DNA from 3 places in the Saccharothrix espanaensis DSM 44229 genome. Region 2 is predicted to be linked to each of the others. Evidence: riboswitches for the same ligand, from Rfam matches in the RefSeq annotation. Region 2 holds a riboswitch; each other region holds the start of a gene.
What was found. A riboswitch is a leader RNA that binds a small molecule or an ion and turns the genes downstream of it on or off. The one in region 2 is predicted to bind cobalamin.
Positions count from the first base shown of each region.

Region 1: it holds a riboswitch for cobalamin, as region 2 does, so the genes downstream of both, cobN (cobaltochelatase subunit CobN) here and BN6_RS23800 (ribonucleoside-diphosphate reductase subunit alpha) in region 2, are expected to answer to the same signal.
Region 3: it holds a riboswitch for cobalamin, as region 2 does, so the genes downstream of both, BN6_RS15350 (CbtB domain-containing protein) here and BN6_RS23800 (ribonucleoside-diphosphate reductase subunit alpha) in region 2, are expected to answer to the same signal.

Region 1 is NC_019673.1:2,732,215-2,736,208, reverse strand. It holds gene cobN (cobaltochelatase subunit CobN) at 1-1,598, opposite strand, end outside; cobalamin riboswitch at 1,635-1,768, opposite strand; gene BN6_RS12535 (hypothetical protein) at 1,776-2,882, shown strand; gene BN6_RS12530 (precorrin-8X methylmutase) at 2,879-3,499, shown strand; gene BN6_RS12525 (precorrin-2 C(20)-methyltransferase) at 3,496-3,994, shown strand, end outside.
Region 2 is NC_019673.1:5,495,422-5,499,415, forward strand. It holds gene metE (5-methyltetrahydropteroyltriglutamate--homocysteine S-methyltransferase) at 1-1,954, opposite strand, end outside; cobalamin riboswitch at 2,073-2,282, opposite strand; cobalamin riboswitch at 2,555-2,772, shown strand; gene BN6_RS23800 (ribonucleoside-diphosphate reductase subunit alpha) at 2,889-3,994, shown strand, end outside.
Region 3 is NC_019673.1:3,360,548-3,364,541, forward strand. It holds gene BN6_RS15335 (hypothetical protein) at 58-339, shown strand; gene BN6_RS15340 (HAD family hydrolase) at 363-995, shown strand; gene BN6_RS15345 (CbtA family protein) at 1,146-1,901, opposite strand; gene BN6_RS15350 (CbtB domain-containing protein) at 1,910-2,095, opposite strand; cobalamin riboswitch at 2,127-2,302, opposite strand; gene BN6_RS15355 ((2Fe-2S)-binding protein) at 2,559-3,239, opposite strand; gene BN6_RS15360 (GNAT family N-acetyltransferase) at 3,523-3,994, opposite strand, start outside.

The sequences.
Region 1 (3,994 bases), 2.8 Mb from region 2:
TGCTTGCCGACGTGCACCACGGCGTCCGCGCCGAACTCGGCCTCCAGCCACCGGTAGGCGGCCAGGTAGTGGTGGCTGGGCGGCAGGTCCGGGTCGTGGTAGATGGCGATCGGGTTCTCGCCGAACCCGCGCGGCGGCTGCACCATCACCACCACGTTGCCCGATCGCAGGCCGGCCAGCACGATCTCGCCCTCGCGGTCCTTCGACCGGTCCACGAACAGCTCGCCGGGCGCTTGGCCCCAGTGCCGTTCCATGTCCTCGCGGGTGTCCTCGGGCAGCGTCGCGTACCACTCGCGGTAGCGCGCGGCGGGCAGCCGCACCGGGTTGCCCTGGAGCTGCTCCTCGGTCAGCCAGTCGACGTCCTGGCCGCCGGCCGCGATGAGCGCGTGGATCAGCGCGTCACCGTCCAGCTCGGCCACGCCCGGCAGCTCGTCGCCGATGTCGTAACCGTTGTCCCGCAACGCCGCCAGCAGCCGGACCGCGCTGGCCGGGGTGTCCAGGCCGACCGCGTTGCCGATCCGCGAGTGCTTGGTCGGGTAGGCCGACAGCATGATCACGACCTTGCGGTCGGCCGGCGGGATGTGCCGCAGCCTCCCGTGCCGCACCGCGATCCCGGCCACGCGCAGCGCCCGCTCCGGGTCTGCCACGTACACGGTCAGGCCGTCCTCGTCGATCTCCTTGAAGGAGAACGGGACGGTGATGATCCGGCCGTCGAACTCGGGGATCGCCACCTGGGTCGCGGTGTCCAAAGGGGACAGACCGTCGTCGTTCCCGTCCCACGCCGCACGGCTGCTGGTCAGGCAGAGCCCTTGCAGGATCGGGATGTCCAGCTCGGCCAGCGCGCCCACGTCCCACGCGTCGTCGTCGCCACCGGCCGACGCGGTCGCGGGCTTCGTCCCGCCCGCCGCCAGCACCGTGACGACCAGCGCGTCGGCCTTGCGCAGCTCCGCCAGCAACGCCGGCTCCGCCGTGCGCAAGGACGCGCAGTACACCGGCAGCGCCCGGCCGCCCTTTTCCTCGATCGCGTCGCACAGCGCGTGCACGAACGCCGTGTTCCCGGCCACGTGGTGCGCCCGGTAGTACAACACCGCCACCACCGGCCTCGCACGGCCCGTCTCAACCGACTCAGCCGACTCGACAGGCCCAACCGACTCGACCGACCCCGCCGGCTCGGGCCGCTCCAGCACGCCCCAGTTCGGCGCCGCCTCGGGCGGGTTGAAGCCGAACCCGGTCAGCAGGACCGTGTCGGACAGGAACTTGTGCAGCTCGGCGAGGTTCACCGGGCCGCCGTGGGCCAGGTAGGCGTGCGCCTCGGCGCAGACGCCGCCGGGCACGGTGGACAGCTCCATCAGCGGCGCGTCCGGGTTCTGCTCACCGCCCAGCACCACCACCGGGCGGGGGCCGGCGAGCAGCCGGTCCAGGCCCTCTTCCCACATCCGCCGCCCGCCCAGGATGCGCACCACCACCAGGTCGACGCCCTCCAGCAGGGCGGGCAGGTCGTCGGCGGTCAGCCGGGCGGGGTTGCCCAGTCGGTAGTCCGCACCGCTCGAACGGGCGGACAGCAGGTCCGTGTCAGAGGTCGACAGCAGCAGGATCACGTGCGGGCTCCATCCCTCGGGGGTCCTCGCCCCAGGTCGTAGGGGACGGCGGGCGGAGTTCCTGACTCCCGGGCTCGCGCCCGGTCACAGTGGCGGGACCGCGCCGGATTCACACCGGCTTCCTCCTGTTGCTTCGCCGTTCGGAAGTCACCCTAACGGGCGGTTAGCATCCAGCCCATGCCCCAGGACCGTGAACGCCCCGACGCCTGCCCCGGCGCGGTCGACGTGCACCGGGCCGCGGACGGCGGGCTGGCGCGGGTCAGGGTGCCCGGCGGCACGCTGACCGCCGACCGGTTCGACGTCGTCCGGCAGGCCGCGCTGGACCTGGGCGACGGCACGATCGAACTCACGTCACGGGCGAACGTGCAGATCAGGGGCCTGACACCGGGTGCGGAGCACGAGCTGGGCGCACGTCTGCGCGAGGCCGGCCTGCTGCCCTCGCCGACCCACGAGCGGATGCGCAACATCATCGCCGCGCCGCTGGAGGACAACCAGGACCTGGTGGACGCCGTGGACGCCGCGCTGTGCCGGGTCCCCGCACTGGCCTACCTGCCCGGACGCTTCCTGGTCACGATCGGTGAGGCGGTCAGCGGCCTGGGCGGCGACATCGGCCTGGTGGGTGACGCGCTGTTCCTGGCCGGCCAGGATTCGGGACTGCGCGTGACCGACCCGGTCGCCGCCGTGGTCGCCGCCGCCGAGGAGTTCCAGGCGATCCGCGACACCGCGTGGCGTTTGTCCGAAGTGGACGACGGTGTGCGGAAGATCACCGCCTCCCTGAGCACCACCACCCCCGCCCTGGCCACTTCGAGCCCCAGAACCCTTACCGCGACTGTGATCCCGGTCGCACCCGGCCCAACCTCACCCGGCCCAGTCGCACCCGGCCCAGCTTCCACCGGCCCAGCTTCCACCGGTCCGGCCTCAGCCTCCCCACCCCCGGCGGACCGCCTCGTGGCGGGCGTGCCGCTGGGCCGGTTGGACGCACGGCTGCTGGCCGGCACGCCGGTCCGGATCACGCCGTGGCGCAGCGTCGTGGTGCCCGCCGGCACTGACACGTCGGGGCTGTTCACCGACCCCGCGTCGCCGTGGCGCGGGGTGACCGCGTGCACCGGCCGGCCGGGCTGCGCGAAGTCGCTGACCGACGTGCGCGCCGACGCGGCCCGCTGGATCGGCACCCCGCACCGGGGCCAGGTGCACTGGTCGGGCTGCGCCCGGCGGTGCGGCCGGCCCGCGGGCGACGTGGTGGAGTTCGTCGCGACCGGCGACGGGTACGAGGAGATCAGGTGACCAGCTACATCAAGGACGGCGCGGAGATCTACCGGCGGTCGTTCGCCACCATCCGCGCCGAGACCGACCTGTCGGGCCTGCCGACGGACGTCGCGCGGGTCGCGGTGCGGATGATCCACGCGTGCGGCATGGTCGACCTGGTCGACGACATCGGCTACTCCCCCGGGGTCGTCTCCGCCGCCCGGGAGGCGTTGCTGGCCGGCGCGCCGGTGCTGTGCGACGCGCAGATGGTCGCGTCCGGCGTGACCCGGCGCAGGCTGCCCGCCGACAACGAGGTGCTGTGCCTGCTCGGCGACCCGAGGGTGCCCGCGCTGGCCGAGGAGCTGGGCAACACCCGCAGCGCCGCCGCGCTGGAGCTGTGGGGCGAACGGCTCGGCGGCGCGGTGGTCGCCATCGGCAACGCCCCGACCGCCCTGTTCCACCTGCTCGACCTGGTCGCCGCGGGCGCGCCCCGGCCGGCCGCCGTGCTGGGCATCCCGGTCGGGTTCATCGGGGCCGCCGAGTCCAAGCAGGCGCTCGCCGAGAGCGGGCTGGAGCACCTGGTCGTGCGCGGTCGGCGCGGCGGCAGCGCCATGACCGCGGCGGCCGTCAACGCGATCGCGAGCGAGGACGAATGACCGGCAGGCTGTACGGCGTCGGGGTCGGCCCCGGCGACCCGGAACTGGTGACCGTGAAGGCGGCCCGGCTGATCGGCGCGGCCGACGTCGTGGTGTTCCACAGCGCCCGGCACGGCCGCAGCGTCGCGCGCCGGATCGCCGAGCCGTACCTGCGCGGCGACCAGGTCGAGGAGCAGCTGGTCTACCCGGTGACGACCGAGGACTCCGACGACTACCAGGGCGAGATCGACGCGTTCTACGCCGAGTGCGCCGCGCGGCTGGCCGCGCACCTCGACGCCGGGCGGACCGTCGTGGTGCTGGCCGCCGGCGACCCGTTCTTCTACGGCTCGTACATGCACCTGCACAAGCGACTGGCCGACAAGTACCCGGCCGAGGTGGTCCCCGGTGTCACGTCGGTCAGCGCCGGTTCGGCGGTGATCGGCCGCCCGCTCGTCGAACGCGACGAGGTGCTGACCGTCCTGCCCGGCACGCTGCCGGTGGACGCGCTGGCCGGGC
Region 2 (3,994 bases):
TGGTCACGTCCGCACCCAGGCCGTCGATGGCGTCGATGACCTCGCCGAACTCCGAGTAGCACAGGTGGGTGTGGATCTGGGTGTCGGTCGCCGCGCCGGCGGTGGCCAGCCGGAACGCGCCGACCGACCACTCCAGGTACGCCGCGTGCTCGGCCGCCCGCAGCGGCAGGAGTTCGCGCAGCGCGGGCTCGTCCACCTGGATCACCCTGATGCCGGCGGCCTCCAGGTCGGCGATCTCGTCGCGCAGCGCCAGCGCGACCTGGTCGGCGGTCTCGCCCAGCGGCTGGTCGTCGCGCACGAACGACCACGCCAGGATGGTCACCGGGCCGGTCAGCATGCCCTTCACCGGCCGGTCGGTGAGCGACTGCGCGTAGGAGCTCCACGGCACGGTGATCGGCTCCGGTCGGCTGACGTCGCCGTGCAGGATCGGCGGGCGGACGCACCGCGAGCCGTAGGACTGCACCCAGCCCAGGTCGGTCACCGCGAACCCGTCGAGGTGCTCGGCGAAGTACTGCACCATGTCGTTGCGCTCGGGCTCGCCGTGCACCAGGACGTCCAGCCCGATGTCCTCCTGCAACGCGATCACGCGGCCGATCTCGGCGCGCATCCGCTCGTCGTACTCGCCCCGCGACAGCCCGCCCGACCGCAGGCCGGCACGGGCCGTGCGGATCTCGGTCGTCTGCGGGAACGAGCCGATGGTGGTCGTCGGCAACGCGGGCAGGGCGAGGCGGGCGTCCTGCGCGGCGGCCCGTTCGGCGTAGGGCGCGCGGTCGCGGTGGTGCGGCCCGAGTCCGGCGAGCCGGGACCGGATCGCGTCGTCACGGCGGGGCGCGGCGATCGGTTCGTCGAGCGCGTCCGCCCACGCGCCGTCCACGCCGTCGCGCAGCGCCTGGCCGAGCAGGACGACCTCGCGCACCTTCTGCCGCGCGAACGCCAACCGCCCGCGCACTCCCGGTTCCAGCGCCGTCTCGGCGTCCAGGTCGTAGGGCACGTGCAGCAGCGTCGAGGACGTCGAGAGCACGACCTCCTCGGCCGTTCCGAGCAGTGACGCGGCGGTGGCCAGCGCCTGCCGCAGGTCGGTGCGCCACACGTTGCGGCCGTCGACCACGCCGGCGACCAGCGTCTTGTCCCGCAGCGCGGGCACGCTCGCGATGCCGTCCACCGGGCCCGCGACGAGATCGACGCCGATCGCTTCGACGGCGGTGCCGGCCAGCACTTCCAGCGCCGGGCCAAGAGACCCGTAGTAGCCGGTGACCAGCAGCTTCGGCCGCGAGTGCAGGTCTGCCAGGCGGGTATAGGCACGGCCGAGCGCGGCCAGTTCGTCCTCCGAGCGGTCGGCGGCGAACGCCGGCTCGTCGAGCTGCACCCACGGCGCACCTTCGGCCGCCAGCGCCACCAGCAGCTCGACGTAGACGTCCACCAAGTCATCCAACCGGGCCAACGGGTTCGTTCCTTTGGCCAGCAACAGGAACGTCACCGGCCCGAGGACCACCGGCCGGGTCGTGATCCCGAGCGCGCGGGCCTCGCGGTACTCCGCGAGCGGCTTGTCACCGGCCAGTCGGAACTCCGTCCCGGGGTCGATCTCGGGCACCAGGTAGTGGTAGTTGGTGTCGAACCACTTGGTCAGTTCCAACGGCGGCAGGTCGTCGGTGCCCCGGGCCGCCGCGAAGTAGCTGTCCAGCTCCGACTCGCGCCGGTAGCGCGCCGGGACCGCGCCCACCAGGAACGCGGTGTCCAGGACGTGGTCGTAGAACGAGAAGGTGTTGGACGGCACCGAGTCCAGCCCGGCGTCGCGCAGCTCCGCCCAGCCGGCCGCGCGCAGTTCGGCGGCCGTGGCGAGCAGGGCGTCCTGGTCGGTGCGCCCGACCCAGTAGCGCTCGACGGCCCGCTTGAGTTCCCGACGTGGACCGATCCGGGGGTAGCCCAGGACGGTGGCACCGATTCCGCTGGTCACTGGCTCTCTCCTCGCGAGCGTGCGTGAACGCCGGAGGATTCCCGGGGACGCTTCGCGGGCGGCACGAGCCGCGTCCGCCGCAGCCCTCCCGAGAGGCCACCGGACACCGCGGGCCCGGTGGGCGCGCGGACCGGTGGCAGGTCTTCGGACTCACGGGCGCACAGCACGCTCCTACCGGCCGTCGCTTCCCACGCTCACGCGCAGTGCTTCATTGACGGCTTTCGTTCCCGTTCACCGCTGCGGGGCAGTCCCGGACTCACACCGGGTTCCCTCTTGCCTCGCTCCGGCCGACCATCGCCCGGAGCGAACCACCAGTGGGATCGAGAGTAACGCACCCCTGGACGGTCTCCCATGATCCGGGAAAAGTCACTCCACCGCCGCAGTCGGCAGCGTTCCCCGGGGTGCCGGTGATCTCGGCGGGCTCCTCCGCCGTGAAGTCACGTTACCGACGAGTGATCAGTCCATTGTGGATGGTGCTGCCGCGGTCCGGCACGCGTCTCCACGCCACCCTTGCCACGCCGGCCGGCGATCAGGGTCACCCGAGGTTCGGTCCGCGACACGCCCATGTGGGGCCGTGTTGCGGACCGATCTACAACATGTAGTGTTCCGCCCGTCGATGGTTCCGACGCCCTCTTCGAGGGCCGAGGAGGCAAGAGGGAACCCGGTGCGAATCCGGGACTGCCCCGCAGCGGTGAGCGGAAACAACCGCCGTCACGAAGCACTGGGAGCACGCGCTCCTGGGAAGCGACGGCCAGTAGGTCCGGCTGGAAGGCCGGGTGTCCGCGAGTCCGAAGACCTGCCAGCGATGCGCGCGCCGGCCGGCGCGCGCGTGTCCGGGGCCTCGTGGGCGGGCCGACACGGATGACGCGCCGTCGTGCGCGCGCTGTGTGGTCGCCGCGTGCTCCGGGCCGTTGAGGCTCGCGAGGAGAGGGCTTTGTCGACCACAACCACGGCCACCGGGGTCAGCCAGGTGCGGGTGATCCGACGCGACGGCAGCGTTTCGGCGTTCGACCCAGGCAAGATCCAGGTGGCCTTGACCAAGGCGTTCCTGGCCGTCGAGGGCGAGGTCGCGGCAGCGGCGTCGCACCTGCACCCGCTCGTGGCGGAGTTGACCTCGCAGGCGGAGGGCGCGCTGCTCAAGCACGCCCGCCCCGACACCGCACTGCACATCGAGCAGATCCAGGACCAGGTGGAACTCGTGCTGATGCGCGGCGGTCATCACAAGGTCGCCCGCGCGTACGTGCTGTACCGCGACGAGCACGCGAAGGCACGCGAACTCGCCCCCGTCGCGGTCGAGTTCCGGATGAAGGACGCCGAGGGCGCGCTGGTCCCGGTGGACTGGGAGCGGATCGCGGTCGTCGTCGGCGAGGCGTGCGCGGGGCTGTCCGACGTGCCGGCCGAGCCGGTGCTCACCGAGGTCCGGCGGGCGCTCTACGACGGCATCACGGTCGACGAACTGGCCGTCGCGCTGGTCATGTCGGCGCGGACGCTGGTCGAGACCGAGCCGAACTACTCCTTCGTCGCCGCCCGCCTGCTGCTCGACCAGCTCCGCCGCGAGGTGCTGACCAGGGTCGCGGGCCGACCGGTCGAGGCCACCGCCGAGCAGCTGTCCTATGTGGACTACTTCCCCGAGTACGTGCGGCTGGGCGTCGCGCTGGACCGGCTCGACCCCGCGTTGGAGTCGTTCGACGTGGCCCGGATCGCGGCGGCGATCCGCCCCGAGCGCGACGCCATGTTCGACTTCCTGGGCATGCAGACCCTGTACGACCGCTACTTCCTGCACGACCACGGCGTCCGGTACGAGTTGCCGCAGGCGTTCTTCATGCGGGTCGCGATGGGGCTGGCGCTGCGCGAGGACGACCGCGAGGCGCGGGCGATCGAGTTCTACGAACTGCTGTCGGCCTTCGACTTCATGTGCTCAACCCCCACGCTGTTCAACTCCGGCACCACCCGCGCCCAGCTCTCGTCGTGCTTCCTGACCACGGTGGACGACGACCTGAAGAGCATCTTCCAGAGCTACCAGAACAACGCACTGCTGGC
Region 3 (3,994 bases), 2.1 Mb from region 2:
AGACACCGGTCTGGTCGTTCTTCGCGGGCGTGGCGGGCTTGGGCCTGATCGCGTGGGGTGCGCTGCCCGCCACGCGGCGGTGGTGGCGGCGGCGCGGGCTCGGGGCTCGGCGAGTGGCAGCACGGCGTCGTGTCCGGCCTGGGCGCGAAGCACCTCGGGATCCGGCTCGACGACGGCACCGGGCTGCTGCTGGAATTCCCGGTGCGCGCGGACCGGGCCGCGACCGGGCTGCTGGTCGGCGACCTGTGGTCGGCGCGCTCCGGCCGGGCCGGGGTGGTCTGGGGCGGTGTGGAGAGCGGGGAGGCCCGCGTCGTGAAGGTGGAGGAAGCCCCGTGGTGAGCGTCGAAGCGGTGCTGTGGGACATGGACGGCACGCTGTTGGACTCGGAGAAGCTGTGGGACGTCCCGCTCTACGAGTTCGCCGAGAAGTTGGGCGGCACCCTGTCGCTGGAGACCCGGCAGGCCATGGTCGGCTCGAACGTGCCCACGACGATGGCGCTGCTGTTCGCCGAAGTCGGCCTGACGCCGACGGAGGAGGAGACGGCGGACGGCGCGGCGTGGATCCTGCGGCGCACCGAGGAGGTGTTCCGGGCCGGTCTGCCGTGGCGGCCGGGAGCCCAGGACGCGTTGCGCGCGGTGCGGGCGTCGGGCGTGCCGATGGCGCTGGTGACGTCGACCGAACGGGCGTTGACCGAGGTCGCGCTGGACACCATCGGCCGCGACCTGTTCGACGTGACGGTGTGCGGCGACGAGGTCGAAGGCCGCAACAAGCCCCTCCCGGACCCGTACCTGAAAGCCGCCGCCCTGCTCGGGGTGGACGCCGCGGCGTGCATCGCGGTCGAGGACTCGCCGACCGGCGTGACCTCGGCGGTGGCGGCGGGGTGCACGGTGCTGGTGGTGCCGTGCGACGTGCCGGTACCGCCGGGCGAGCGCCGGATCTTTCGCGACTCCCTGGTCGGCGTAGACCTGCCCACCCTCACCGCCCTGCGCACCTGACCTCCGCAGCCGCGCACCTGACCGCTGCGGCCGCACACCGTCCCGCAACCGCAGCACCGCAGGCCGCAGCCTTGAACGCCACCGTCCCCCGCGGTGTGGACCGCGGAGGACGGTGGCGGGCGCTGCGCGGCACTCGGCGTCGAACGTCGCTCAGACGGCGACGGCCTTCACCTTGGTGGTGCTGTCGCGGCGCACAGCCGGGTCGACCAGCAGGCCGAACACGACACCGAGGCCCAGCCACAGGGTGGCCGTCTCGGCGAGTGACGCCAGGCGGAACTCCCACAGCACGGTGCTCGGCATGTCCGCCGGCACCGCGTCCGGCGGAGCGGGGAAGGCCAGCAGGAGCACCGCGAACGCGACGACCACGGCCAGCGCGACGACGGTGGACCGGACCGGCCCGCTCAGGTGCTCCAGCCGGGACGCCAGGAAACTCGCCCCGAACACCACCAGCAGCCCGGCCGCGATGAGCCCGAGGTAGAGCACCGTCCGGTAGTCCACCGTCTCCGGGTCGCCCACCGCCGGCGGGTTGGCCGGGTACTTGACGGCCGGCAGCAGCGCCGCCGCCCCGAACACCGCCGCCGCGAGCGTCACGCTCCGGCCGAACGGCCGCCGGCCGGTGAACCAGCGGCGCGACCCGGCGTAGGCGGTGGCGAACAGCGCGCCGACCGCCAGCCCGACGATCACCGCGGCGAGCACGCCGCCCACCACCTGGGTGCCCCGGCCGAACATCTCGCCGTGGTCGTGCCCACCGGGCTCGACCGGTTCGGCGGCGGCGCGGGCCTCTTCGACGGCCAGCGCGGCCCGGATCGGCGCCTCGACCACGACCAGGCCGACCAGGCCCGCGAGCAGGCCGGCGATGCCACCGGCACCGACGCCCCGCAGCAGGAGGTTCTTGTAGGTGTCCACGGCCGGCCCTAGTGGCACGGGACGCCGAGCGCGTGCCGCCCGTCGTGGAAGAACTCGTGCAGCGACTCGGCGGCGTGACCGAGCGCGACGCCGTTCTCCTGCAGGACCAGCCAGGTGATCAGCAGCGCGACGAGTGCGACGGCGTAGGCCCACTTGGGGATGGGGATGGACAGGGAGTGCGCGGGGCTCGTCAAGACGGCCTCCTCCATACCTCGTGGAAGGTCAACAACAACTCGCGCCGCAGCCGGTCTCCTGACTCCCGGATCGACACCGTCCCCGCGTCTTCCCAGTCGCACCGCGCGACCAGTGACGTTCTCGGCGGGTTGGCTCCCCGGTCACAGTGGCGAGGACCGCGCCGGATTCCCACCGGCTTCCCGTCCACTGCGGCTGTGGAACCGTAAATGTGCGCCGCGTCCGGGCACAACCGACCAGACGAGTTGTCGTCCACCTCACCTGCACCACACACGATCAAGCGCCGCTTTTGTCCTGATCCCGTCCTTGATCGACCCGATGCCGCAGGTAACCGCACCGGCTGGCCGAGCGGTTCAGTCCCAACGACGGACGCTTTTCATAACGCCGCCAGCTTTTCGTCACGTCCGGTCCCGCGCCTTTCGAGCTGGTCGCCCTCTCGGCACGCGCCGTGGCCGCCGCTGGGGCTCACTGCTGCGGGAGCGGGCAGTCGCCGCAGGTCCCGCCGCCGTCGAGGCGGTAGTAGAGGCAGCAACTGCGCCGCCGGAACGCCACCTCGCCGGGGAACGGGATGAAGTCGCCGGACCCCCGCAGCGGCGGCTCGTCCAGCAGTCGCTCGCCCAGCGCCACGCACTGCTCGGCGGACGCCGTGCCGCTGAGGCTCACCGTCCGCAACGCCCCGGCGATGGACGACGCCGCGTTACCCCACAACAGCCCCCGCGCCACCGGCACCACGTCCCGGATCGCCGCCACCACCGGCTCCAACGACGCGGAGATCGACACCCCGGCGACCGGTTCGCCAATCCGCACCCGCATCCCGTCCGGCCCGTAGTGCCACCACACGTTCGCCGGCCGGATGTCCGGCGCGACCCCGCCCACGGCGTGCGCGGCGACCGTCGGGGACAGCAGCCGAGCGGTGTACCCGAGGAAGAACAAGGACGCGGAAACCCGAGCCTCCCCAGTCCGGTACCGCTCACCGATGGCCCGCAACGCGCCCGACAGCACCGCCCCATCCGCGAGATCGTCCCCAGACCGCCAACCGCCGCCGTCCGCGTCGGAAGCGGGACGTCCCACGTCCAAGGCGAAGAACGGGCTCAAGCCGCGGATCTGTCGCAGCGTCGACAGCACTGGGGTGTAGTAGTCGGACACGTGGCCAGTCTGCCCGCCACCGTCCGGTCAGTGCCCCCGCCGCGCGCCGTCGCTCCGCACCCAGCCGCGCGGCTCGGCTCGGCGGGATGGCAGGAGTCGGCGGAGGTGCCTTTGCAGTGGGAGGTGGTGGGCTTGATTGCCGCGACTCCTGCGGATGGCGCGAGCGGATGTGATCGGGTCGCCTGGGCGCTGACGGCCGGCGATACCGGTCACCGACGTGCGGTGACGCCCGCCGGAGGCGCTGCTGGTGGCGGAGGTGTGGGGTGGGTGTCGGGGTGGTTGGTTACGGGATGTAGAAGGTCAGCAGGTCGGCCCGGACCGGCGGGAACAGGACGTGCATCAGGTCGGCGTTCGGTCCTGGGTAGACGTCGGGGAACCTGGCGGTCAGACCGCCCAGGCCGTGCGGGCCGAACAGCAGGGACTCCAGCAAGTCCGGCGCCACCCCGGCCCCGCCCGCCGCGCCCGGTGCCTGCATCACACCGCCCGCGACGACCGGGCCCACCTCGCCGGCCTTGAACGGCAGCCGGACGTGCGAACGGTAGAACGACACCACGGCCTCGCCGGCCTCGTCGGCGAACGACGAGGCGGCCAGCCGCCGGCCGAGCACCGGACGCAGGTGGTCCAGCAGCGCCACCGGGTCGGCGATCCGCACGTAGTACGAGGCCGCGTCCTCCGGCGTCGGCCCCAGGAGCGGTTCGAGCGCCGCACCCGCGACCGTGCCCGGCCGTTCGTTCGCCACCGTCGCCGCAGTGTGC